Regions from separate parts of the Pseudomonas sp. Tof1 genome, predicted to be linked through region 2. Evidence: riboswitches for the same ligand, from Rfam matches in the RefSeq annotation. Region 2 holds a riboswitch; each other region holds the start of a gene.
The links. A riboswitch is a leader RNA that binds a small molecule or an ion and turns the genes downstream of it on or off. The one in region 2 is predicted to bind cobalamin.
Positions count from the first base shown of each region.

Region 1: linked by a shared signal. The riboswitch ahead of cobW (cobalamin biosynthesis protein CobW) and the one ahead of cobO (cob(I)yrinic acid a,c-diamide adenosyltransferase) in region 2 are both predicted to bind cobalamin.
Region 3: linked by a shared signal. The riboswitch ahead of ACZ5KU_RS14530 (CbtB domain-containing protein) and the one ahead of cobO (cob(I)yrinic acid a,c-diamide adenosyltransferase) in region 2 are both predicted to bind cobalamin.

Region 1 covers NZ_AP024344.1:3,031,397-3,039,405, reverse strand. Annotated here, with positions in the region: gene cobN (cobaltochelatase subunit CobN) at 1-3,742, opposite strand, end outside; gene cobW (cobalamin biosynthesis protein CobW) at 3,747-4,814, opposite strand; cobalamin riboswitch at 4,914-5,121, opposite strand; gene ACZ5KU_RS13935 (glycosyltransferase) at 5,210-6,499, shown strand; partial or broken gene ACZ5KU_RS13930 (glycoside hydrolase) at 6,504-8,009, opposite strand, start outside.
Region 2 covers NZ_AP024344.1:5,409,188-5,417,196, forward strand. Annotated here, with positions in the region: gene bluB (5,6-dimethylbenzimidazole synthase) at 1-481, opposite strand, end outside; gene ACZ5KU_RS24265 (cobyrinate a,c-diamide synthase) at 478-1,848, opposite strand; gene cobO (cob(I)yrinic acid a,c-diamide adenosyltransferase) at 1,845-2,456, opposite strand; cobalamin riboswitch at 2,539-2,757, opposite strand; gene ACZ5KU_RS24275 (aminotransferase class III-fold pyridoxal phosphate-dependent enzyme) at 2,917-4,251, shown strand; gene ACZ5KU_RS24280 (thioesterase family protein) at 4,244-4,642, shown strand; gene ACZ5KU_RS24285 (DMT family transporter) at 4,639-5,535, shown strand; gene ACZ5KU_RS24290 (LysR family transcriptional regulator) at 5,652-6,521, shown strand; gene ACZ5KU_RS24295 (acyl-CoA dehydrogenase family protein) at 6,490-7,623, opposite strand; gene ACZ5KU_RS24300 (PQQ-dependent sugar dehydrogenase) at 7,822-8,009, shown strand, end outside.
Region 3 covers NZ_AP024344.1:3,165,650-3,173,658, forward strand. Annotated here, with positions in the region: gene ACZ5KU_RS14500 (EamA family transporter) at 1-856, shown strand, start outside; gene nfuA (Fe-S biogenesis protein NfuA) at 914-1,498, shown strand; partial or broken gene ACZ5KU_RS14510 (NUDIX hydrolase) at 1,643-2,053, opposite strand; gene cobM (precorrin-4 C(11)-methyltransferase) at 2,073-2,819, opposite strand; gene ACZ5KU_RS14520 (cobalamin biosynthesis protein) at 2,986-3,384, opposite strand; gene ACZ5KU_RS14525 (CbtA family protein) at 3,407-4,117, opposite strand; gene ACZ5KU_RS14530 (CbtB domain-containing protein) at 4,141-4,326, opposite strand; cobalamin riboswitch at 4,424-4,647, opposite strand; gene ACZ5KU_RS14535 (response regulator) at 4,780-5,136, opposite strand; partial or broken gene ACZ5KU_RS14540 (CHASE3 domain-containing protein) at 5,389-7,549, shown strand; partial or broken gene ACZ5KU_RS14545 (response regulator) at 7,621-8,009, shown strand, end outside.

The sequences.
Region 1 (8,009 bases), 2.4 Mb from region 2:
GGTTTTCCAGCGCCTCGCGGTAGTCCCCCGGCTCACGCCACAGCCCGCGCTGCTGGGCTTCCAGCAGGCGCTCGGTCATGTCGCGCAAGGCATGGGGGTTGTGCTCGCGGACGAACGCGCGGGTGTCGGCATCCAGCAGGTAGGCATCGGCCAGCAACGCGTACTGGTGATCGTCGATCAGCTGGCTGGTGGCATCGAAGGCGAACAGATTGTCGACCGTCGCCGCCAGCTCGAAGGCACCCTTGTAGCCATGGCGCTTGACCCCGTCGATCCACTTGGGGTTGGCCGCCCGCGAGCGGATCACCCGGTTCAACTCCTCCTTGAGCGTGCGGATCTTCGGCAGGTCCGGCTGGCTGTGGTCGCCATGATAGCTGGCGGCGGTTTTGCCACTGAGGCTTTCCACCGCCGCCAGCATGCCACCCTGGAACTGGTAGTAGTCGTTGGAATCGAGCAGGTCATGCTCGCGGTTGTCCTGGTTCTGCAACACGGCCTGGACCTGGCTCAGGCGTCGGGCGAACGGCGCCCGGGCCGCGGTACCCTCGTCGGAGCCGCCATAGGCGTAGCCACCCCAGTTCAGGTAGACCTCGGCGAGGTCCTCGCGGCTCTGCCACAGGCGCCCGTCGATGGCATTCTGCACACCCGCGCCATAAGCGCCCGGCTTGGCGCCGAAGATCCGCCAACCGGCCTGGCGTGCGGCCTGCTCGGCATCCAGGCCCTGCGCCTGCAGTTGCTCGCGCTCCTGGCGAACGCGGGCCGCCAGGGGGTTCAGGTCCTCGGGTTCGTCCAACGCCGCCACCGCCTGCACCGCCGCGTCGAACAGGCGGATCAGGTTGGCGAAGGCGTCACGGAAGAACCCGGAAACCCGCAGGGTCACGTCCACCCGAGGGCGGTCCAGCAGGCTCAGCGGCAGGATCTCGAAGTCGTCGACCCGCTGGCTGCCGGTGGCCCAGACCGGCCGCACGCCCATCAGCGCCATGGCCTGGGCGATGTCGTCGCCGCCGGTGCGCATGGTCGCCGTGCCCCAGACCGACAGGCCAAGCTGACGCAGGTGGTCGCCGTGGTCCTGCAGATGTCGCTCGAGAATCAGGTTGGCCGACTGGAAACCGATGCGCCAGGCCGTGGTGGTCGGCAGGTTGCGTACGTCCACGGAAAAGAAATTGCGCCCGGTAGGCAACACGTCCAGTCGCCCGCGGCTCGGTGCACCACTGGGACCGGCCGGGACGAAGCGCCCGTCGAGGGCGGCAAGCAGGCCCTGCATTTCCGCCGGCCCGCAAGCATCGAGCCGCGGCGCCACCTGTTCGAGCAGCCCGTCGATGATGCTGCGCACATCGGCCCATGCCTCGCTGTCCGGCAGCTCGGCGAGCCCCGCCAGGGCCTGCTCGATCAAGGCTGCGGCATACAGTTCCAGGCGCTCGCGACTGTCGCCGGCGGTGCGCCAGGTGGCCGCGCCGAGGTCGCGCAGCGCCTCCGGACGGCAGCCGGTCCAGGGTTCGGCCAGGTTACAGTCGAGCGGGTCGAAGCCCAGTTCGAAGGCCTTGGCCAACGCCCGCAGCAGGCTCGACCGGGCACCTCGCCCGTCACCGCGGGGAATACGCAGCAGGGCCAGCAGGGTATCGATGCGCAGCCGTCCCTGCGGCGACTCGCCGAACACGTGCAGGCCATCGCGGATCTGCGACTCCTTGAGGTCGCAGAGGTAGGTGTCCAGGCGCGGCAGCCAGATCGCTGCGTCGGCATCGCTGTCGAGCCCGGCATCCAGCTGCAGCTCGCGGTCGATCTGCGTCTCGCGTACCAGTTTGAGGATGTCGCGCTGCAACTCCCGGGCCCGGCGTGGGTCGAGCAGTTGCGCTTCGTAGTATTCGTCGGCAAGCAGTTCCAGGTCGCGCAACGGGCCGTAGGTTTCGGCACGGGTCAGCGGCGGCATCAGGTGATCGATGATCACCGCCTGGGTCCGGCGCTTGGCCTGGGCCCCCTCGCCCGGGTCGTTGACGATAAACGGATAGATATTCGGCAGCGGCCCCAGCAGCGCATCCGGCCAGCAGTGCTGCGACAGACCGACCCCCTTGCCCGGCAGCCACTCCAGGTTGCCATGCTTGCCGACATGGATCACGCCGTGGGCACCATAGCGGTGGCGCAACCAGAAATAAAACGCCAGGTAGCCATGGGGCGGCACCAGGTCCGGATCGTGGTAGACCGCACTCGGGTCGACCTGATAACCACGGGCCGGCTGGATGCCGACGAAGGTCAGCCCCAGGCGCAGCCCGGCGACCATCATCCGCCCGTCGCGGCACATCGGGTCGTTTTCCGGCTGCCCCCAGCGAGCCAGTATCGCCTGGCGGTTGGCCTCGGGCAATTGCTCGAACAGGGCCTGGTATTCGGCCAGCGCCAGGCTCTGCCGGCAGGGTCGCAGATCGAGGCTGTCGAGATCGTTGCTGACGCCGCCGAGCAGGGCCTGGATCAGGCCGGTGCCACTCTCGGGCAGTTCGGCAACCGGGTAGCCCTGCGCCTGCAAGGCCCGCAGGATATTCAGCGCCGCGGCCGGCGTGTCCAGGCCGACACCGTTGCCGATGCGGCCGTCACGGGTCGGATAGTTGGCCAGGACCAGAGCGATGCGCTTGGCGCCGTTGTCCAGCCGTGCCAGGTCGACCCAGCGCCGCGCCAGTTCGGCGACGAAGTCCATGCGCTCGGGCTGGGCCCGGTAGCAGACCACGTCGCTCTGGCTGCGCTCGCTGCGCCAGGCCAGGTCCTTGAAGCTGATCGGCCGGCTGATGATCCGTCCGTCCAGTTCCGGCAAGGCGATGTGCATCGCCAGGTCCCGCGGCCCCAGGCCCTGCTCGCTGGCCTGCCAGCCGGGCTCGTTGTCCTGGGCGCAGATGGCCTGGATCACCGGAATGTCACGGCGGAACGGCCGCAGGTGCGGCGCCTCGGGGGTCGACTGGGCAAAACCGGTGGTATTGAGGATCACCGCCGCCGACACTTCGTCCAGCCAGTCCTCGACCGTCGCCAGGCAGGCCGGCTCCTTGAGGCTGGCCACGGCGATCGGCAACGGGTTCAGCCCGGCCGCCTGCAGGCGCTGGCAGAACACATCGACGAAGGCGGTGTTGGCCGCCTGCAGGTGCGAACGATAGAACAGCAGCGCCGCTACTGGTTGGTCGGCCTGCCAGTCGGTACGCCAATCCGCCAGTCGCGCATCGACCACGCGGGGGTGGTAGATCGCCGTGCGCGGCAAGGCGCGAGGCTCGTGCCACGGGTAATCGCGCCCCAGCCAGGTACTGGCCAGGCAATTGAACAGTTGCAGGGCGTTACCCAGCCCCCCCTGGCGCAGGAAATGCCAGAGCCGTTCGGCCTCGGCCGCCGGGACGTTGCCCAGGGCGCTCAGTTCCGGGTCGGGACGGTCATCGCCCGGCACCAGGATCAGCGCCACGCCGCGCTCGGCCAGTTGCACCAGGCGCTCGATGCCGTAGCGCCAATAGCCGATCCCGCCGTGCAACGACAGCAGGATCACCTTGGCGTGTTGCAGCACCTGGTCGACATACAGGTCGACCGAGGCATGATTCTGCACCTGCATCGGGTTGGCCAGGCGCAGGCTGGGGTAATCGTCCGGCAGTTGCTGCGCCGCTTCGGCGAGCAACGCCAGGCTGGAATCACCGCTGCACAGGATCACCAACTCGGCGGGGGTCTGTCCCAGGTCGGCAATGTTGTCGTCCGACACGAAACCGCCGGGCTGGGTCCTGAGCAGGTGCATGGGGTCAGACCGTCAGCGCCGCGCGCAGGGTCGACTCGAGCAGGGCGGCATCCAGTTCCTGACCGATCAGCACCAGGCGGGTGACACGCGGCTCGTCAGCGCCCCAGGCACGGTCGAAGTGCTTGTCGAAACGGGTGCCCACGCCCTGGATCAGCAGGCGCATCGGCTTGTTCGGGATCGCCGCGAAGCCCTTGACCCGCAGGATGCCGTGCTTGACCACCAGTTGCGTCAGGGCATCGAGCAGCAGGCTTTCATCGGCTTGCGGCAGGTCGATGGAGATCGAGTCGAAGGCATCGTGGTCATGATCGTCGTGATCATCGCCGTCGTGGTGGTGATCGTGGTGGCTGTGACGGCTGTCGATATGTTCTTCGGAGCCGGCACCCAGGCCGAGCAGCACGTCCAGCGGCAGGCGACCGCTGCTGGCCTCGACGATCTTCACCGCCGGTGGCAGTTCCTCGGCCACTTCCAGGCGGACCTTGGCCAGGTCTTCGGGGGCGATCAGGTCGGTCTTGTTGAGAATCACCAGGTCGGCGCTGGACAACTGGTCGGCGAACAGTTCGTGCAGCGGCGACTCGTGGTCCAGGTTCGGGTCGAGCTTGCGCTGGGCGTCCACCTGGTCGGGGAAGGCGGCGAAGGTACCGGCGGCCACCGCCGGGCTGTCGACCACGGTGATCACCGCATCGACGGTGCAGGCACTGCGGATTTCCGGCCACTGGAACGCCTGGACCAGCGGTTTGGGCAACGCCAGGCCGGAGGTTTCGATGAGGATGTGGTCCAGATCGCCGCGCCGTGCCACCAGTTCGCGCATCACCGGGAAGAACTCTTCCTGCACGGTGCAGCACAGGCAGCCATTGGCCAGTTCGAAGACGCGACCGACCGCCTCTTCCTCGGTGCAACCGATCGAGCACTGCTTGAGGATTTCACCATCGATGCCGAGTTCGCCGAATTCGTTGACGATCACCGCGATGCGGCGGCCCTGGGCGTTGTCGAGCATGTGGCGCAACAAGGTGGTCTTGCCCGAGCCGAGGAAGCCGGTGACGATGGTGACAGGAAGCTTGGCCAGTGTTTTCATCGGGATGCCCCTTGGCAAAAATAGCGGGCATACGGGACGAGAACCGCTGCCGGAACAGGCGCGGGTAGGTTCGCCACCGGATCACCCCGCCCGGTTTAAGTGAAATTCTGTCACGAGGCAGGTCTCCTGGCTTGCGGGCGGGTGTTCGGCAGTCGCCCGATCACCGGGTCTTGCGCCTTCCCGCCCCAAGGGGCAGTGGCCAGGCAAGACTATCAAACCGCTCACAGTTGCGGGGGCAGCCGCGGCTTGCCGCGTTCCCATCTTAGCTTCGGCCGGATGCCGAAGAACCTCGAACCTGCAAGGCTACGCAGTGCGCGGGAGCAGGTCAATCTCGACGGCCGCTGTGGTTTAATTGCGCCCCCTTTCACCCTGCCCGTTTCAAGGAAGCCCCGCCCATGAGTGCCACCGGCACCACCACCGTCCTGGTCATCGGTTATGTCTGGCCCGAACCCCGTTCCTCGGCCGCCGGTGGGCACATGATGCAGATTCTCGAAAGCTTCCTCGAAGCCGGCTGGCACATCACCTTCGCCAGCCCCGCCAGCGTCGGCGAGCACAAGGCCGACCTGCAGAGCCTGGGAATCGACGAACAGGCCATCGAGCTCAACAACAGCAGCTTCGACACCTTCATCACCGCCCTGCAGCCGGATGTGGTGCTGTTCGACCGCTTCATGATGGAGGAGCAGTTCGGCTGGAGGGTCGAGAAGCACTGCCCCGACGCCATCCGCGTGCTGGAAACCTCCGACCTGCAAAGCCTGCGCGACGCCCGCCAGCAGCAGCTCAAGGAACGCCTGAAGGCCGATCCGGACCCGAACGACTTCAGCACGCTGTTTGCCCCCGACCTGCCGCAGGTGTTCCAGCAGATGAGCGAAACCGATCAGGCCCAGCGCGAGATCGCGGCGATCTACCGCTCGGACCTGAGCCTGATGATCTCCGATGTCGAGATTCGCCTGTTGACCGAGCAGTTCCGGCTGCCGCCGGCGCTGCTGCACTGGTGCCCGCTGATGCTCGATCAGCCCGCTGCCTTTCGGCCGTTCGAGGAGCGCGCGCATTTCCTCAGCATCGGCAACTTTCGCCACGCACCGAACTGGGACGCGGTGCTCTGGATGAAAACCACCCTCTGGCCGCTGATCCGCCAGCAATTGCCGAGCGCGCAACTGCACGTCTACGGCGCCTATACACCGCCCAAGGCCACCGCCCTGCATAACCCGACCCAGGGCTTTCACGTGCTGAACTGGGCCGAGGATGCCTTGCAGGTCATGAGTGCGGCGCGCATCTGCCTGGCACCGTTGCGCTTTGGCGCCGGGATCAAGGGCAAGCTCGCCGATGCCATGCTCTGCGGCACGCCAAACGTCACCACGCCGATCGGTGCCGAAGCCATGCACGGCGACTTGCCCTGGCCCGGCGCCATCGAGACCCGCGCCGAAGCCCTGGCCGCGGCCGCCGTGCAGCTCTACCAGGACCCGGCGGCCTGGCGGCAGGCCCAGGCCGCCGGCCACGCCTTGCTGGCCGCCCGCTACGACCGGCGCCAGCACGGCCCGGCCCTGGTGGCGCGTATCGAGCAATGCCGGCAGCGACTGGCACAACATCGGCGCGACAACTTCACCGGCGCCATGCTGCGGCATCACCATCACAAGAGCACCCAGTACATGGCCCAGTGGATCGAGGCGAAAAACCGCAAGGCCTGAGGCCTCATGTCGAAGGCAGGAACAACCGGGCGATCTCGATCAGTTGCGGCCCCCGATCCGGCGCCAGCACCAGGGCCGAACGCGGCGGCAACAGCCGGCCCTCCGGCGAACGGGCGGGTTTCCTGGCGAAGTTCACCGTGATCAGGGTGCCGTCGCTGAACGAGGTACGCTGAACCAGGCGATCGGCCGAAAACACCTGGAAATCGCTCAGCCGCTCGGTGAACAGCCTTTCGTGCAACGGCCGGAACACCTTGTCATAGGCCCGAATAAACGGCAGATCGCGGGCCAGCACCTGGTCGTTGAGGTGATACAGGGGCGGCACCATGTACAGCAACTGCAGCAACGCCGTGGTTTCCCGCTCGCTGGAGAACTTCAGCGAGCCATATTCCCAATGGTGGGTGCTGACCAGGCTGTCGTGGAACACCAGCTGATACAGCGGCAGGCGAAACTGCGCCGAGGTGACGAAGCGGGCGACCGCCGGCTTGAGCGGTATCGGCTTGAAATACAGGTCCGGGGTCTCCGGCGGCCAGTACCCGCCACGGTAGAACGGCGACTGCTTGTTCTTGCCGATATCCGGGTCCATCCAGGCGAACGGCTGGGTGGCGATGCCATGGCTGTAGGCGATGCTGGGCACATAGAAGGCCACCCCACCCTCGCTGCCGGTGACCAGCCCCAGCTCGGTGCCGGGAAACTGCAAGCGGCGCCTGCGCGCCTCGGCATCCTCGCGCTCGCTGGTTTCCCGGCCCGGGGTATAGTCCCTGAACTCGGGACCGGCGGCATCGACATCGAGAAAGTAGCTGTTCAGGCGGGCGCCACGGGCAACCGCACTGATACGCCGTTGCGCATAGGGTTCGACCACCCGGGAATTGACATAGACCCCACGGCCATTGAAGCCGCGCAGCTTTTCCCCCGGCTGTCGCGATAGCCCGCCGCCGCCAGTTCGTCGCCCATCTGCGCCGTGGCCCAGGTGGCCCGCAGGTTGGAGGGATGCGCACTGCCGTAGCTGTCATACACCGCCACCAGATAACCGGCAGCCTTGGCCGCCTCCACCGCCTCGGGGTGCCACAGCGCATCGCGCCAGTCGTCCGCCCCCAGCCAGGCCCGGCTCAGGCCGGCCTTGCGCAGCGCCTCCACGGTCTCCAGCGACAGACCGCCGCCCCAGCGCCGGGGCGATGCCAGCCAGGGGCCGAACGCGTCGAGCAACTGCCCGCGGACCTGCTGCCCCCAGGCCACATTCGCCGCCGGATCGTGATTGCCCGGCAGCGGCTCGACCGGCACCAGTGGCAACGCCGCCTGCAATGCCGTATTGAGCGCACGGGTCACCTCGCGCCGACGAAACAGCGACACCCCGCTCTTCCAGTCACCGGCCTCCTGCAACGCGGCCTCGAAACTTTCCCGTGCCGGTGGGTCGAACGCCGCCCACAACCTCGATGCCAGGTGCCGATGATCCTGGCGACGCGCGGCAAAAAACCTCAGGAACGCCGGCCAGTCCTTGATATCCGCAGTTTTC
Region 2 (8,009 bases):
CCTGCGGTTCGAACAACGACACCCAGCCCATGCCCAGCCCCTCGGCCCGCGAGGCCAGCCAGAGGTTCTGGATCGCGCAGGACAACGACGCCATGTCCATCTCCGGCAACGTCCGGCGACCGAAAATGTGTCGCTCACGCCCATCCATCAGCGCGGCCACCAACACCTCGGCGCAGTCGTTGATGCCCTCGACCTTCAACTTCATGAACTCGTCGGAGCGCTCGCCCAGGGCCTCGGCGGTACGCACCCGTTCGTCTTCCACCAACTGCCGGATCCGCCCGCGCAACGCGCGATCGCTGATGCGGATGAACCGCCAGGGCTGCATCAGGCCGACACTCGGCGCCTGATGCGCCGCCTCCAGCAGCCGCACCAGCAGTTGCGGCGCCACCGTGCCGCCACTGAAGTGACGCATGTCGCGCCGCTCGGCGATGGCCCGGTAGATGGCCTCGCGTTCCTCTATGGAAAAAACCTTGTCTGTCATGGCCTCTGCGCAGTGCCTGCGCCCACATCGACTGCGCCGGCCCTGGCATGCTCAGAAATGCAATCCTGCGGCTGCGGCGCCAACAGCGCGGCAACCGCCCGGGGATTGGATGGAAAATAGAAATGCACATAGGAGGCGGTCGTGCGCCCCTCACGATAGACCGCCTCTGCGCCGCGCCCACCATTGGGGCTCTGCCCACGGGCAATCGGCGCCAGCTCGGTGGTGGTCAACGAGTGGTGGTACGTATGCCCGCGCAGCAAGCCTTCCGGCAGTTCCACGGCCTGCAGGGCCAGAGCGGCCAGGCGTTTCTGCATCACCGCCTCTCCCGCCAGCAAGCCGAGCAGTTCGGCCCGCTGGCCGTCGACATCGGTCAGCGCCTCGAGCAGGTAAAGCATGCCACCGCACTCGGCGAGCAGCGGCTTGCCCGCCGCGTGGTGCCCACGGATCGCCGCCAGCATCGAATGGTTCTGCGCCAGCATCCGGTGGTGCAATTCCGGGTAGCCGCCCGGCAGGTACAGACTGTCGGCCGGCGGCAGTTCGGCATCATGTATGGGCGAGAAGAAGCACAGCTCGGCCCCCAGCGCGCGCAACAGATCCAGGTTGGCGCCATAGATGAAGGCAAACGCTTCGTCGTGGGCCACCGCGATTCGAACACCGGCCAATAGCGGCTCGACGGCCGCTGCTGGCGGTGCGGCGAACTCGACCGCCGGCGGCAAGGCGACTTCGCAACTGGCGCCCAGGGCCTCGGCGGCGACCTCCAGGCGACGATCCAGGTCGTTCAGCTCGCTGGCCTGGACCAGCCCGAGGTGCCGGCTCGGCAGCTCGATCCCGGTCTCGCGGGAGAGCGCACCGTACCAACGCAGGCCTTCGGTCAGGCTGCCTTCGAGCAATTGCGCATGACGCGGGGTACCGACCCGGTTGGCCAGCACCCCGGCGAACGGCAGGTCCGGCTGGTAGCGCGCCAACCCCAGGGCCAGCGCGCCGAAGGTCTGGGCCATGGCCGTACCGTCGATCACCGCCAGCACCGGCACACCGAAGTGCCGCGCCAGGTCGGCGCTCGATGGCGTGCCGTCGAACAGCCCCATGACCCCCTCGATCAGGATCAGGTCGGCCTCGCCCGCCGCCTCCCAGAGCAGCCGGCGGCTTTCCTCGGCACCGACCATCCACAGGTCGAGCTGGTACACCGGTGCGCCACTGGCACGCTCGTGAATCATCGGGTCGAGGAAGTCCGGGCCACACTTGAACACCCGGACCTTGCGCCCCTGGTTGCGATGCAGACGCGCCAGGGCCGCTGTCACCGTGGTCTTGCCCTGGCCGGAGGCCGGCGCGGCAATCAGCACCGCCGGGCAATGACGCGCCTGAGTCATAGTTCGATGCCTTTCTGCGCCTTGATCCCGGCCTGGAACGCGTGCTTGAGCAGGCCCATCTCGGTGACGGTGTCGGCCAGGTCGATCAGTTCCGGCTTGGCGCCGCGCCCGGTCACCACCACGTGCTGCATCGGTGGACGGGCCTGCAGGTCGCTCAGCACCTGGTCCAGATCCAGATAGCCATGCTTGAGGGCGATATTCAGCTCATCGAGCACCACCAGGCCGATCTCCGGGTTGGCGAGCATTTCCCGCGACACCGCCCAGGCCGCCTCGGCCGCGGCGATGTCACGCTGGCGGTCCTGGGTTTCCCAGGTAAAGCCCTCACCCATCACATGGAAGCGCACCTGCTCGGGGAAGCGGCGGAAAAACAGCTCCTCGCCGGTGCTGTTGCGGCCCTTGATGAACTGCACCACGCCGCACTGCATGCCGTGGCCCATGGCCCGGGCGAGCATGCCGAAGGCCGAGCTGCTCTTGCCCTTGCCGTTGCCGGTCAGCACCAGCAGCAGGCCACACTCGTTGGGGGCATTGGCGATACGCTCGTCGATCACCGCCTTCTTGCGCTGCATGCGCGCCAGGTGGCGTTCGTCGCGCTCGGGGGACTCGTTCATGACAGCTCTCCGTTGGGCTGGATAACGCAAACGGCGGGCAGACGCAGGCACGGCCAAAGCCGTCCAGCATCGCCCGCCGTGATGCTGTGGAATGGATCAGGCCGGTCTCCGGGCTCATGAGCGCGCGAACGCGGGACCGCGCGCCTTCCCATGCCGTCGGCACAGTGGCGAAAAGCGCAGTCTTGACTCATTTACCGTTGCGGGGGCAGCGCCGGGATCGCGCCTCTCGAAGGGCTCACCGGCTTCCCTGTTTCACTCTGTTGACACCGGGCCACAGAGCACCTGAAACAAGCCGGGAAGGTTAGAGGGTTGGGGGTGGAGCGTCAATTGAAGTCGACCGCCAGCCCCGGCGAACGGTGGCATGAACAGGAGAAATGAGCCTCACGAGGAAAACTCATTTCTCCTGAGGGTAAAGGTGGGAATAACGTTTCTCCACATAACACCTCAGTGAGGCAACGGCGTGCACCTGATCAAGCCAAACCTGCGTCAGTACTACCCGATGGCCTTCTCGGCCCAGGGCAGCACGATCATGACCGATGACAACAGGACGATTCTCGATGGCTGCTCCGGCGCCATAGCCTGCTCCCTGGGTCACGGCCACCCATACATCATCGATCGGATGCGGATGCAAGCCCACAGGCTCAGCGCCGCCTATCGCACACAATCGCTGAACCTCCCGGCCGAGCGATTGGCACAAAGACTCTGCAGCAAGCTCGGGCAGGCCGGAGCATTTTTCGTCAATAGCGGTTCAGAAGCCGTGGAGGCAGCCTGCCGCACTGCAATTCAATACTGGGACGAGGTCGGCCGGTCAAAAAAGAGACATATCTTGAGCAGGACCATCAGCTATCACGGCTCGACCCAGGCCAGCCTGTCCCTATCCGGTCATTGGCCCAGGCGTCGCAATGTCTGCAGTCCCGACCAACGGCCAACAATTCCCACCCCCTACTGCTACCGCTGCCCTTACGGCAAGAGCCGCAAGACCTGCCAACTCGCCTGTGCCCAGGCACTGGAAATCGAGCTGGGCCAGATCGGGGCCGACGCAGTGGCGGCCCTGCTCATAGAGCCCATCACCGGAGCTTCAGGAGCGGCCATCCTCCCACCGGCAGGCTACCTGGAAACGATCAGCGACATCTGTAAACGCAACGATGTACTGCTGATCGCCGATGAGGTACTGACTGGCCTCGGTCGCACCGGCACCTGGCTGGCCATGGACCACGGTCAAGTCAAGGCCGACATCAGTGTGCTGGGCAAGGGTCTCAATGCGGGATATTTCCCGTTGTCCGGCATCCTGGTGACAGAGGCGATCAAAGAGGCAATCGAACTGGGTAGCGGGGTGTTTTCCTACGGCCACACCCATTCCAATCATCCCATAGGGGCCGCAGTTGGCCATGCCGTCCTGGACGTGCTCGAAACCGAGGGCCTGGTACCTCTATCCGCCAGCCGCGGGCCAATCATCGAATCATATCTGCAGCGGTGCACGGACAGCTCACCCATCATTGGCCAGATTCGCGGGGCAGGCATGTTATGGGGAGTGGAAATAGTCCAGGACAAACCTCGCAAAACACCCTTCGTACCGGGTGCCCAAGCCGCCGAAAGCCTGGTACGGCTCGCCTGGGCCAAAGGCCTGAATCTCTATCCCGCCAGCGGTTTTGCTGCACATCGGCATGGTGACGCAGTGATTTTTGCCCCGCCCCTCAACACCCCTATGCCCATGCTTGAGGAAATGCTTTTACTCCTTGAGCAAATCCTCCAGAGCGCTCCCGGCCACCTGCACAAGGAAGCTGATCATGCCTGACCTCATCGGTCGAATCGGACTGCTGAGACATACCGTCCAACCGATCGACCTGGCCACACACTGGAACAATGACATCCCCGCCCTCGCTACACCGATACTGCTTTGGCTGTCAGAGCTGGCGGCAATGATGGCCATCGAGGGTTTGCTACCCGATACCCTCATGACCGTCGGCATCGCCCATGACAGCCAGCACCTGGCCCCGACACCGGCAGGCTTTACCCTTAGCGTGCGTGCCACTGTCATCCAGGCAACCGATAAAAGCATCGAGTTCGCAGTCGAGGCGAGCGATGGCTCGGAACGCATTTTATCGGGCCTCCACACGCGAGCGGTTGTCGATCGCAAGGCCTTCAAGGCACGGGTCGCCAATAAGCATCCCGGCTTGCAACCATGAATCGACCAGTCATGCGGGCCGAGCGCAGTCACTCCCGGATTCTGTTACTGGTAACCGGCTCCGCACTGTTAGGAGTTGCGCCGGTCATTGTCAAGGCCCTGCCTTTCGATGCCGAAGTCTCGGCCTTCTACAGGGTCCTGTTGGCGATCCCGTTCATGCTGCTGATCTGTGCACTCCAACCCGTGCAACTACTGCGCCTACCCAGGAACTGGAACTTCTACGGACTGGCATTGCTGGCAACATTGTTCTTTACCGCCGACCTGGCGGTGATGCATCTGGCGATCAGACGCACCGATGTCGCGGTCGCCACTCTCCTGACCAATTGCGCACCTTTCTTCGTGGTACTGATGGGACTGCTCGGGATCATCGACAAGCCCAGGAAGATCGAAATTCTTTTCCTGTTGCTGGCGATCGGCGGCATGTACGTGCTGTGTATCATGGGTAAGCCGGTTACCCGCGACTACGCAGGAGAGGGTATCGCCCTACTCGCTGCGTTCTTTTATGCGGGCTATATCGTGAGTATCAAGAAGCTCAGGGAGTATGACTGCACACCTGCCCTGCTCATGCTGCTCATCACGGCAAGTTGCAGCCTATTGCTGTTTCCGACGTTTATTCTGTCTGGCGCCCCAATCCCCCATGACAGTTCCACCTGGTTACTGCTCCTGGCATTGGTGTTATGTGGCCAGGTGGTCGGGCAACTGCTGGTGACCCTTGCCCTGAAAAAGCTCTCGGCCTCATTCAGCTCATTAGTGCTGCTCCTGCAGCCGGTCATTGCGACAATCCTGTCCTGGTCGTTGCTCGGCGAAGTGCTGACAGCAATCCAGCTATCAGGCATGACAATCATACTGCTGGCTATTACTGCCAGTTCGCTGTTGCCTGGACAAACGCAGTAGCAAGTATTTACACAAACCTAAACAGGAGTCTCCCTACACGAATGCCAGCAAACTTCCGCTGACAGCCGAAAAAGGGAGGAGAAGGATAGTCTCTTATCAACTGAAAGCCTGTCGCGATGAAACTCATCAACATCGATATGGATCTACTCAGGGCTCTTGTTTATGTCAACGACACCAGAGGGTTCACCCGGGCAGCCGAAAAGCTTTTCCGCACGCAATCGGCCATCAGCCTGCAGATAAAGAAACTGGAACAGCTTACTGACAGGCAACTGCTGGAGCGAGGAAAGGAAGTACGCCTGACACCCGCCGGGCTGAAAGTCCATGAGTATGCCTTGAAGATACTGCGGCTCAATGACGAACTGATCAGTTCGGTGGTCAACGAGCACATGCCGTCATGCATCAGGATCGGCCTGCCCGAACTGCACGACCCGCAGGTCATCGGGAAAATACTCGACAGCACTGGACCCTTCGATGTCCACTGTTCATTCCTGAGCGACCGCAGCGCAAACCTTTCGAAAATGGTCGACTGCCACCTCCTGGATATTGCCTTCCTGTTGCAAGCCGCCCCAACTGATGGACCAACTCTCAGCAATATTTCCTTGAGCTGGGTATCAGCCCACGGCTCCCGACTGCACCAGGACACACCCATTGCCCTGGCACTACCGGCGCCGGGCAGTACCATTCGCCAGATAGCACAGAAGGCCCTGGAAGATCACGGTAGAAGTTTCAGTATTCTTTGTAGCGCCAGCGACCTCATCCCCCTTGAAGCAGCGATTGCCGCCGACAAAGCCATCGGCGTACTGCCGACACGTGGAGTTCCCGTCGGCCTGCACATCATCGACACCGACGAACTGCCACCCCTTCCCCAATTGCACCTGTCCGCCAAGATCTCCTCCCAGGCCAGCCCGGCAGTCAATAGTCTGGCCATCCAGATGATGGAGGTCCTCAACACCATCAGCGCAGCGACAGTTTCAACATCTGATTGAAGATATTGACCCTCTGTATGTCGTTGGTGCCACCTGCGATCTTCAAACCTGCAGCATCACGCAGGTACTTGCCGATCCTGGGATCGCAGTAGCCTTGGTGACCATGGATCTGCATCAGGCTTTCGGCAGTTCTCATCAGACTCTCGGCCGCCTGGTACTTCGCCGTGGAACAGGCTATGGAAGCCTCGGCATGATTACGCTCCAACAGCCCCAACGCCTCGTAGGCCAACCCGCGACAAATGATGGACGACATTTTCATATCCGTAAGGCGCCCCTGAATGTACTGGAATGAACCAATCATCTGGCCGAATGCCTGGCGCTGCTGGCTTCGGCTCATTGCCAGGCGGATCATACTGTCGATCAGTCCGGCGGCGATGATCCCGTACAACGCCCGCTCGAAGGCAATGATGTCGTAGAGCACGCTCAAACCACCACCGGGCACACCGACAATGTTGTCAGGCTGCAGGAGCACATCATCAAAATTCAGGTCGGCGGTCGGACTGGTACGAATCCCAAGATTGCGCTCCTCCTCCCCCTGCGTGATGCCGGGTATATCCAGATCCATGAAGAACAGGGTGATGTCGCGCCTGTTACCCAGCGCTGGCACACGCCCCGCCAGCATGCCCATGGTGGCAACAGGTGCGTTGGTAATGTGTTTCTTCTGTCCTGTCAGACGATAACCGCCGCTCTGCTCGACAGCCGACAACTGCATTTTCGACAGGTCCGAGCCACCCGAGGACTCAGTCATCGCTGTCACCGATATCTCGCCTTTCAGTAGCCTGGGGACCCAACGCTGCACCTGCTGCGGGCTACCGTAGCGGCACAGCAGGCGCAACGACCCCATGTGCCCGAGCACAGTGATGAGGAACCCCAGGTCCTCACACTCCCTGGCAACCTGGTCCAGGCACTCGGCACATTCGATCCAGCTCCCCCCCAACCCACCCTGTCCGACCCCGACCGGTACTTTCCACATTCCCAGTTCGGCCATCATCCGCCAACTGCGCCGATCCAGCGTCGCTTCAGCGTCATGGCACAAACTTGCTTCTGCAACCCTGCAACCCACCACCCGGAATAGCGTTGGGTCAATGACTGTCGTTTTCATGGAATACTCCCTTGCCTGCACTGGAGTGCTTTTTATGGACGCAATGCCCAGCCCTGCCCAACGAGTTCCAGCAATACCCCCGATAACGGCGGTCAATGCCCCGAACCATCCAGCGCAGGCTGCAGGAGGAAGGATTGAACCTGTATCGATCCGACCTCTCTATTGCTGGGCAAACACAAGCATCAATGGAGATTCAACATGTTCCAGCAGAAACACGCGCTGATCATTCTGCTCGCCAGCGGATTGGCTGCTTGTGGCGAAAGTTCCAGCCTGTCGGTAGCCGACGGCACCGGCCCTTCGCCCAAGCTTCCGGAACCGAACAAGACCCTGATTCCCACCGTCAACATCGCTCCGGCCATCGGCTGGCCCGAAGGCGCGCGGCCCCT
Region 3 (8,009 bases), 2.2 Mb from region 2:
CGCCGTGCTGGTCACGGCGGTCTGGGGCCTGAATTTCCCTGTCACCAAGCTCGGCCTGGCGCGGGTCGATCCCTTGCTGCTGACCGCGTTGCGTTTCACCCTGGCGGCGCTGCCGGGGGTGTTTTTCATCCGCCGTCCGCAGGTGGCCATGGGCTGGATAGCCGCCTACGGGATGATTTTCGGCGTTGCCATGTGGGGCCTGATCAACTTCGGCATCAGCCTGGGAGTGCCGCCGGGGACGGCTTCGTTGCTGATCCAGACCAGCGCCTTCTTTACCCTGGGCTGGGGCGTGCTGCTGTTTCGCGAGACGCTGAAAGCGTCCCAACTCGTCGGCGCGCTGTTGGCGGCCCTGGGGCTGGCCTGCGTGCTGTTCGACAGCCCGGTGGGGGCGAGCAGGGCCGGCTTGCTGCTGGTGGTATTGAGCGCCGTGGCCTGGAGCCTGGGCAACGTGCTGATCAAGCTGTCACGGGTCAAGGAGGTGTTTGCCTTTGTCCTCTGGGCCAGCCTGTTCGCACCGTTGCCACTGTTGCTGCTGGCCTGGCTCCGGGGCGGCGTGACACCCTTCGTCGAACTGCCGGGGCAGATCGGCACCGGCCTGCTGGGCTCGCTGGCGTTTCAGGTGTATGGTGCCACGCACCTGAGCTACTGGGGCTGGAACCTGCTGTTGCGCGAGTACCCGTTGTCCCGGGTGGCGCCGCTGTCATTGCTGATTCCGGTCTTTGGCATTCTCGGCTCGATCCTGCTGCTGGGGGTCTGGCCAAGTCCGGCGGGTTGGCTGGCGAGCGCACTGATTTTCTCGGCGCTGCTGGTCGGTTCGACGAATGGGGTCTCGATGCTTTTCCGACAAAAATACTAGGACTTTGTCGAGTGGCGCGATTTGGCGTAGACTGACAGCAATCTGTGAGGAGATTCCATGAGCGCCATAACCATTACCGATGCCGCCCACGATTATCTGGCGGACCTGCTGTCGAAGCAGAACACTCCAGGGATCGGCATCCGCATCTTCATTACCCAGCCGGGCACCCAGTACGCAGAGACCTGCATTGCCTACTGCAAGCCGGGCGAGGAAAAACCGGAAGACACCGCGCTGGGCCTGAAAAGCTTCACCGCCTGGATCGATTCGTTCAGCGAGGCGTTCCTCGATGACGCGGTGGTCGACTACGCCACCGACCGCATGGGCGGCCAGCTGACCATCAAGGCGCCGAACGCCAAGGTGCCGATGGTCAATGCCGACAGCCCGATCAACGAGCGCATCAACTACTACCTGCAAACCGAGATCAACCCGGGGCTGGCCAGCCACGGCGGCCAGGTCAGCCTGATCGACGTGGTCGACGACGGCATCGCCGTGCTGCAGTTCGGTGGCGGTTGCCAGGGCTGCGGCCAGGCGGACGTGACCCTGAAGGAAGGGATCGAGCGCACCTTGCTCGAACGCGTGCCCGAGCTCAAGGGTGTGCGTGATGTGACCGACCATACGCAGAAAGAAAACGCCTACTACTGAGTCCGGTAGCAGGGCGTTCGCTGCCTTGAGTCGCAAGAAACGGTGCCCGTGAGCACCGTTTTTTATTGGGGGCAGGATTTGTGGTGCCTGTGTCGGCCCATTCGCGGGCTTGCCCGCGAATACGTCCTGAAGCTCGCTAGCGCCCCGCAGGTAGTCGCGCAACCGCTCCTGCAGATACGGCACCCCCAGCGGATGCTCCAGGTACTCGGCAATCGGCATCATCCGCCAGTACTGTCCCTCATCGCCAAAATGGATCGCCTCGATCTCCGCCGGGTCCAGTTGCCCCACCAGAAACCATGAGTGGCTGCCTGGCTGGGTGACGCTGGGGTAGCGTCGCGCCCACTCGATGCGTTCGGCGCCGATCCGCAGGGAGAACTCCTCGTCCAGTTCCCTCAGCGCGCATTCGCTCGGGGTTTCCTCGCCTTCGCGGCCACCGCCGGCAAAGTCCCAGTGGCCAGGGTAGGGGATGCCATCCTTCATGTCGCGCAGGTAGGTCAACAACTGATCGCCGCAGAGCAGTGCCAGCTTGGCTCCGGAAAACGTCGGTTCGGGCATCGTTCTTTCCTCCGCCTGTTCAGGGTCGATACAAGTGGGCATGACCGGCCCGATACAGGGATGATTCGCTGAAATGGTCGCTGCCCAGTACCCGTCCCACCAGGATCAGCGCCGTGCGCCGAAATCCCTTGGCCTCGACCTTGGCCTGGATGTCCGCCAGCGTGCCCTGCACCCAGTCCTGGTCGGGCCAGGTGGCGCGGTGAATCACCGCAACCGGGCAGTCCGCGCCGTAATGAGGCAGCAGCTCGGCGACGATCTTCGCCAGATGGTTGACCCCCAGGTGAATCGCCATGGTCGCCTTGTGCCGGGCCAGGTCGCCCAGCTCCTCGCCTGCGGGCATCGCGGTCTTGTCGGCGTAACGAGTCAGGATCACGCTCTGGGAGATATCCGGCAGTGTCAGCTCGGCACCGAGCAGGGCCGCGCAGGCAGCGGTGGCAGTGACCCCGGGGACGATTTCGTGGGCGATGCCCAGCTCGCGCAGGTGGCGAATCTGCTCGCCGATGGCGCCGTACAGCGATGGGTCGCCGGAATGCACCCGGGCCACATCCTGGCCGCGGGCATCGGCCGCCCTGATCAACTCGATGATCTGTTCCAGGTGCAGTTCGGCGCTGTTGATCACCTGGCTGGCGCCATGGCCCTCCAGCACGGCCGCAGGTACCAGTGAGCCGGCATAGATGATCACCGGGCAACTGCGGATCAGGCGCTGGCCCTTGACGGTAATGAGTTCCGGATCGCCGGGGCCGGCACCGATGAAATAGACGGTCATAAACTTCTCTGAACGGGCTGCGCGCAAGGTTCCATGGGCACCGGATTTATCCGCGAAGCCCTGACGGCAGTCGCTGGTTTCGCGTCGAACGCACGCGGAGCTCGCCGGGTGGGTTTGCGGGTAAATCCTGGGTTCACATGAACAACGCTCATGCAGGAGGAGGGGATTATCCAGGGTTTTGCCCGGTCCAGGCCAGTGCGAAGGTCGCCTGCGGGTGCTTCTGGCGTGAAATCAGCAGGCTTGCCGGGGACTGTCCCTGTTGTTCGGCCAGGGCCAGGGCGGCACTTTCGGCAACGCCGTGGCAGCCGGTATGGGCGAAAGCCAGGCTGGAGCGATGGCTCAGATGTGGCTCGTAGGGTTGCAGCGCCGTGGCGCTGAAGAACAGCAGTGGCAGTTGCAGTTGTCGAGCGAGTTCCAGCAATCCCGGCTCATGGCGTTTTCCATCGATACTGGCCAGTCCGGTGACTGCCGAGAGGTCGAGTCGACAGCTCTGCAGGGCACTTTCCAGCAGTTGCCGCAGGACCGACGCCTCGCAGCCTTGCCGGCAACCGAAGCCAGCCGCCAGGGCTGGCTGCGCGGGGGCTTTGTCATGCCCGGTGCCGAGTGTCGGCCTTGCGACGGAACAGCCAGGCGCTGATCAGGCCCAAGGCCAGCCAGAACACCGCGTTGGTCAGTTGCGAGGCGATCTTGAACTGCGCCTCCAGCGCTTCTGGTGCCAGGCTGGAATGCACGTCCGGTTGCGGCGCGCCGATCACGTGGGGCACCACGACAATGGCCACGCCCAGCAGCTTGAGCAGCCAATGCCGGCCGAACACGACCAGGGCGATGGCCACGGCAGTGGAGGCCGCGGTGCTGGCCCACCAGATCTGCCGTTGCAGCAGGTCCGCCGCGGCGGTGCCGGGCAGTTCCGGCGGCAGGCCGAGGGTCGGTGCCAGGCAGAAGGTGGCGTAGCCGGCCAGTCCCCAGAGCAGCCCCTGGGAAGTGCGATTGGGCGTACGCAGGGTATACAGGCCGGCGAGCATCAGGGCGAAACCGACCGCGACCACCAGGTTGCCGCCGGTAGTGGAGAGCACGCGCTGCCAGCCATCTTCCGGCTCCCACGCGGCTTCATCGTGGCCTTCGTGACTATGCCCGGCCATGGCGGCGCCGGTGTGCTCATGGGCTTCGCTGGCCGGGGCCTTCTCGTAGGTTTCCGCTTCGAGAATCAGGGGGGCGACCCAGAAGCTTTGCAGCAGGGTCAGCAGCAGGGCGGCCAGCAGTCCGCTGAAACCAGCGGTTTGGGCGATACGCTTGATCATGGCAGGGTTCTCGGTGGCACGGCTCAGTGGCAAGGGAAGGCGGCGCTGTGACGTGTATCGTGGGCGGCGTTATGGACCGCATCGATGTGCGAGAACCCGGCGAAATAAACCAGCAGCACGCCGAGGACGCTGGCGCCGATGGCGGCGACGAGACGTTGGCTGCGGGTCGATGTGACGGTGCCGGAATGGCTGGCGGTGGTGACGGACATGGCGCTTCCCTCTGGGTCTTCAGCAGGCGGCCACGCGCAGAAAAACCTCGGCGGGCCGGGCCCGGAGGTTTCAACAGCGCCTGCCCACCGCAGGTTTGTCATTCGATATTTCCGGGCCGGTCTCCGGGCTCGCGAGGGGTTCCAGTCTGGCTCGAACCTTCCAGCATCACCTTCCCATGCCGGCTGGCACAGTGGATCTGACGCTTCTCTCGCTTACCGTTGCGGGGGCAGCACCGGACTTGTCAGGCATGATGAAGCATCCGCCGACGCACCGGTTTCCCGTTTCACCCTGTGAAGGGCACCCAGAACAGGCGAGTAGGAAAGCATGCCATCTACCGGTGCGTCAACTGAGCTGCAGGGTGACCACCGGGTCGAGAAAAGGTGGGGAGGGCTGCGGTAAAAAGCCGAACCTAAAGTTATTTCTAGAATAATAATCCCAATAAAAACAACTAGTTAGATAATGTTTTTAATCTTATCTCTGAGCTGATCGATCGAAAACGGCTTGCCGATCACCTGCATGCCGGCGGGTACTTCGAGGCTGTCGGCGTAGCCGCTGGCAAACAGCACCGAGAGTCCGGGGCGGACCTGGCACGCGGTCCTCGCCAGGTCTCGGCCGTCCATGTCGGGCAAGCCGACATCGGTCATCAGCAGGTCGATGGGGGTGGTGGTGTCATTGAGAAACTCCAGGGCCGCGTCGCTGCCGCTGGCCTCCAGGACCCTGAACTCCAGTTCCTCCAGCACATCGACAATCAGCATGCGGACAATGGCGTCGTCTTCGACGACCAGGATGGTGGAGCTGGCTGCGCACATAAGGGGTTTCCCAAAAAAGTGAAAGCGGAGCAGGAAGGTGCCTGTCTTTTGTATTGGTAAGCGGCCAATTGCCACAAGTTCTATTTCTTGTACAAAAATATTTTGCTGTACAAGAGAGTAGGATAGCGGGTCTGATTGATGCTGGGCAGTGCGAGGCAGGAAAATGCCTTCTACGCTGTGAGAAAAATGGATCCTTTTTTTACAAAATTACGTCAAACTCCTTGGTTTTCAAGACTTCCTCCGGGGCCCGAAATGAATTCACCGTCTTCGGTTGATGAGAGCAGTTTTCGCAAACTCCTGAGTCGCAACATCAGCCTGCCGCTTGGGGTGGGTGTGCTCAGCGCAGTGTTCTTCGTTTCCCTGATCAGCTATCTGCTTTCGGTGATCCAATGGGTGCAGCACACGGACCGGGTGATCAACAACATCAATGAGGTGATGACGCTGTCTGTGGACCTGGAAACCGGCATGCGCGGTTTCCTGATCACCGGCGATGAGCACTTCCTCGACCCCTATGAAGTCGCCAGGCCGAAGATCATTGCCGAACTGCGCGGCTTGCAGCAGTTGGTGGCGGACAACCCGCAGCAGGTCGATCGTTTCAGGCGCATCGAGGCCCTGCAGGGGGCCTGGACCGAATACGCGCAATCGATGATCGATCTGCAGCGCAGTAAGGGCGACTATCGCGAAGCGATCAAGGCCGGGCGTGGCAAGCGCCTGACCGACGAGATCCGCAGCGAGTATGCCAATGCCATCGACACCGAGCAGCAACTGCGCCTGTCCCGCAATGACGATGTGCGGCGTACCACCCTATGGAGCATCACTGCCTATCTGGTCTTCGTGCTGGGCCTGAGTGCGCTCCTGGCTTACGTTGGTAGAAGGGATTTACTAAATCTTTCAGCGAGTTATGGGAAGAATCTCGAGTCGCAACTGAAGAGTTCCGAGCGCCTTGAGAAGCAGGCCTGGCTGCGTGGCGGTCAGAACGAACTGTCCACGCAGATGCTCGGCCAGCTCGGGCTGAGCCCCCTGGGGCGCAATATTCTGCAGTTCTGCGCCCAGTACCTGGGCAGTGCCGTGGGTGTCCTGTATGTCCGTGAGGAGCATGGTGGTTTCCGGCGCATCGCCACCTATGGTCTGTCTCGCGAGCAGGAGCAGCAGCGGGTCGAGGTCTTTACCGATGAAGGTATTGTCGGCCAGGCCGCCACCGAGGACCGCCTGATTCGTCTCGACGGACTTCCGCAGGACTACTTCAAGGTCAGTTCCGGTCTCGGCGAGGGGTTGCCACGCCACGTGGTGGTGGTGCCGACCCGCGACGATGGGCGAGTCAACGGCGTGATCGAACTGGGCTTCCTGCGTGAGCTCGTCGAGCGCGACATCGAATTGCTGGAGCTGATTGCCGGCAGTATCGGCACTTCCGTCGAGGCCGCCCGCTATCGCCAGCGCCTGCAGGAGGTACTGGCCGAGACCCAGCAACTCAACGAAGAGTTGCAGGTGCAGCAGGAGGAGCTCAAGACCGCCAACGAGGAACTGGAGGAGCAATCCCGGGTACTCAAGGAGTCCCAGGTGCACCTGGAGACCCAGCAGACCGAGCTGGAGCAGAGCAACGAGCAGTTGGCCGAGCAGGCCACTGCCCTGGCCGAACAGCGCGACGCACTGGACCGCAAGAACAGCGAGCTGAACCAGGCACAGGTCGAGCTGGAAGAACGGGCCGATCAACTGCAGCGTTCGAGCCGGTACAAGTCCGAGTTCCTCGCCAACATGTCCCACGAGCTGCGCACGCCGCTCAACAGTTCGCTGATCCTGGCCAAGCTGCTGGCGGAGAACCCCCAAGAAAACCTCACCGACGAGCAGGTCAAGTTCGCCGAGTCGATCTATTCCGCCGGCAACGATCTGCTCAACCTGATCAACGACATTCTCGATATCGCCAAGGTCGAGGCGGGCAAGCTTGAGGTGCGCCCCGAGAACACCAGCGTGGCACGGCTCGTTGAAGGCCTGGACAACCTGTTCCTGCCGCTGGCGAACGACAAGGGCCTGGGATTCAGCGTGGTGATCGAGGAGGGCGCGCCCGAGATGCTGTTCACCGATCGCCAGCGCCTGGAGCAGGTGCTCAAGAACCTGCTGTCGAACGCGCTGAAGTTCACCGAGCAGGGCCATGTCAACCTGACCGTTTCCAGCCGGCCCGGTGTCGGCATTGTCTTCAGTGTGCGCGACACCGGTATCGGCATTGCCGCCGAGCAGCAGGAAAGCATCTTCGAGGCCTTCCACCAGGCCGATGGCACCACCAACCGGCGCTACGGCGGTACCGGCCTGGGCCTGTCGATCTCCCGCGACCTGGCGGCGCTGCTGGGCGGTTCGATCAGTGTGGCCAGTGAGCCGGGTCGGGGCAGTGTGTTCACCTTGGCGCTGCCGCGCGAGTACACCATGGCCACCAACGAGGTCACCCAGGCTCCGGTGCCGGCCCACGTGCCGTCGATCATGGCGGCCAGCCCCCGTGTCGAGCCGCCGGCGGCGATCGAAACGCCGATTGAGCGTTTCGCCGACGATCGTGACAAGGCGCCGTTCACCACCCGCAGCATCCTGGTGATCGAGGACGAGCCGAGCTTTGCCCAGATCCTCTACGACCTGGCCCATGAACTGGGCTACCAGTGCCTGGTGGCCCACGGTGCCGACGAGGGCTTCGGGCTGGCGGCGCAGTTCATCCCGGATGCGATCCTGCTGGACATGCGCCTGCCCGATCACTCCGGCCTGACCGTGCTGCAACGCCTCAAGGAGCAGGCGTCTACCCGGCACATCCCGGTGCACGTGATTTCCGTGGAGGACCGCGTCGAAACCGCCATGCACATGGGCGCCATGGGCTACGCGGTCAAGCCGACCACCCG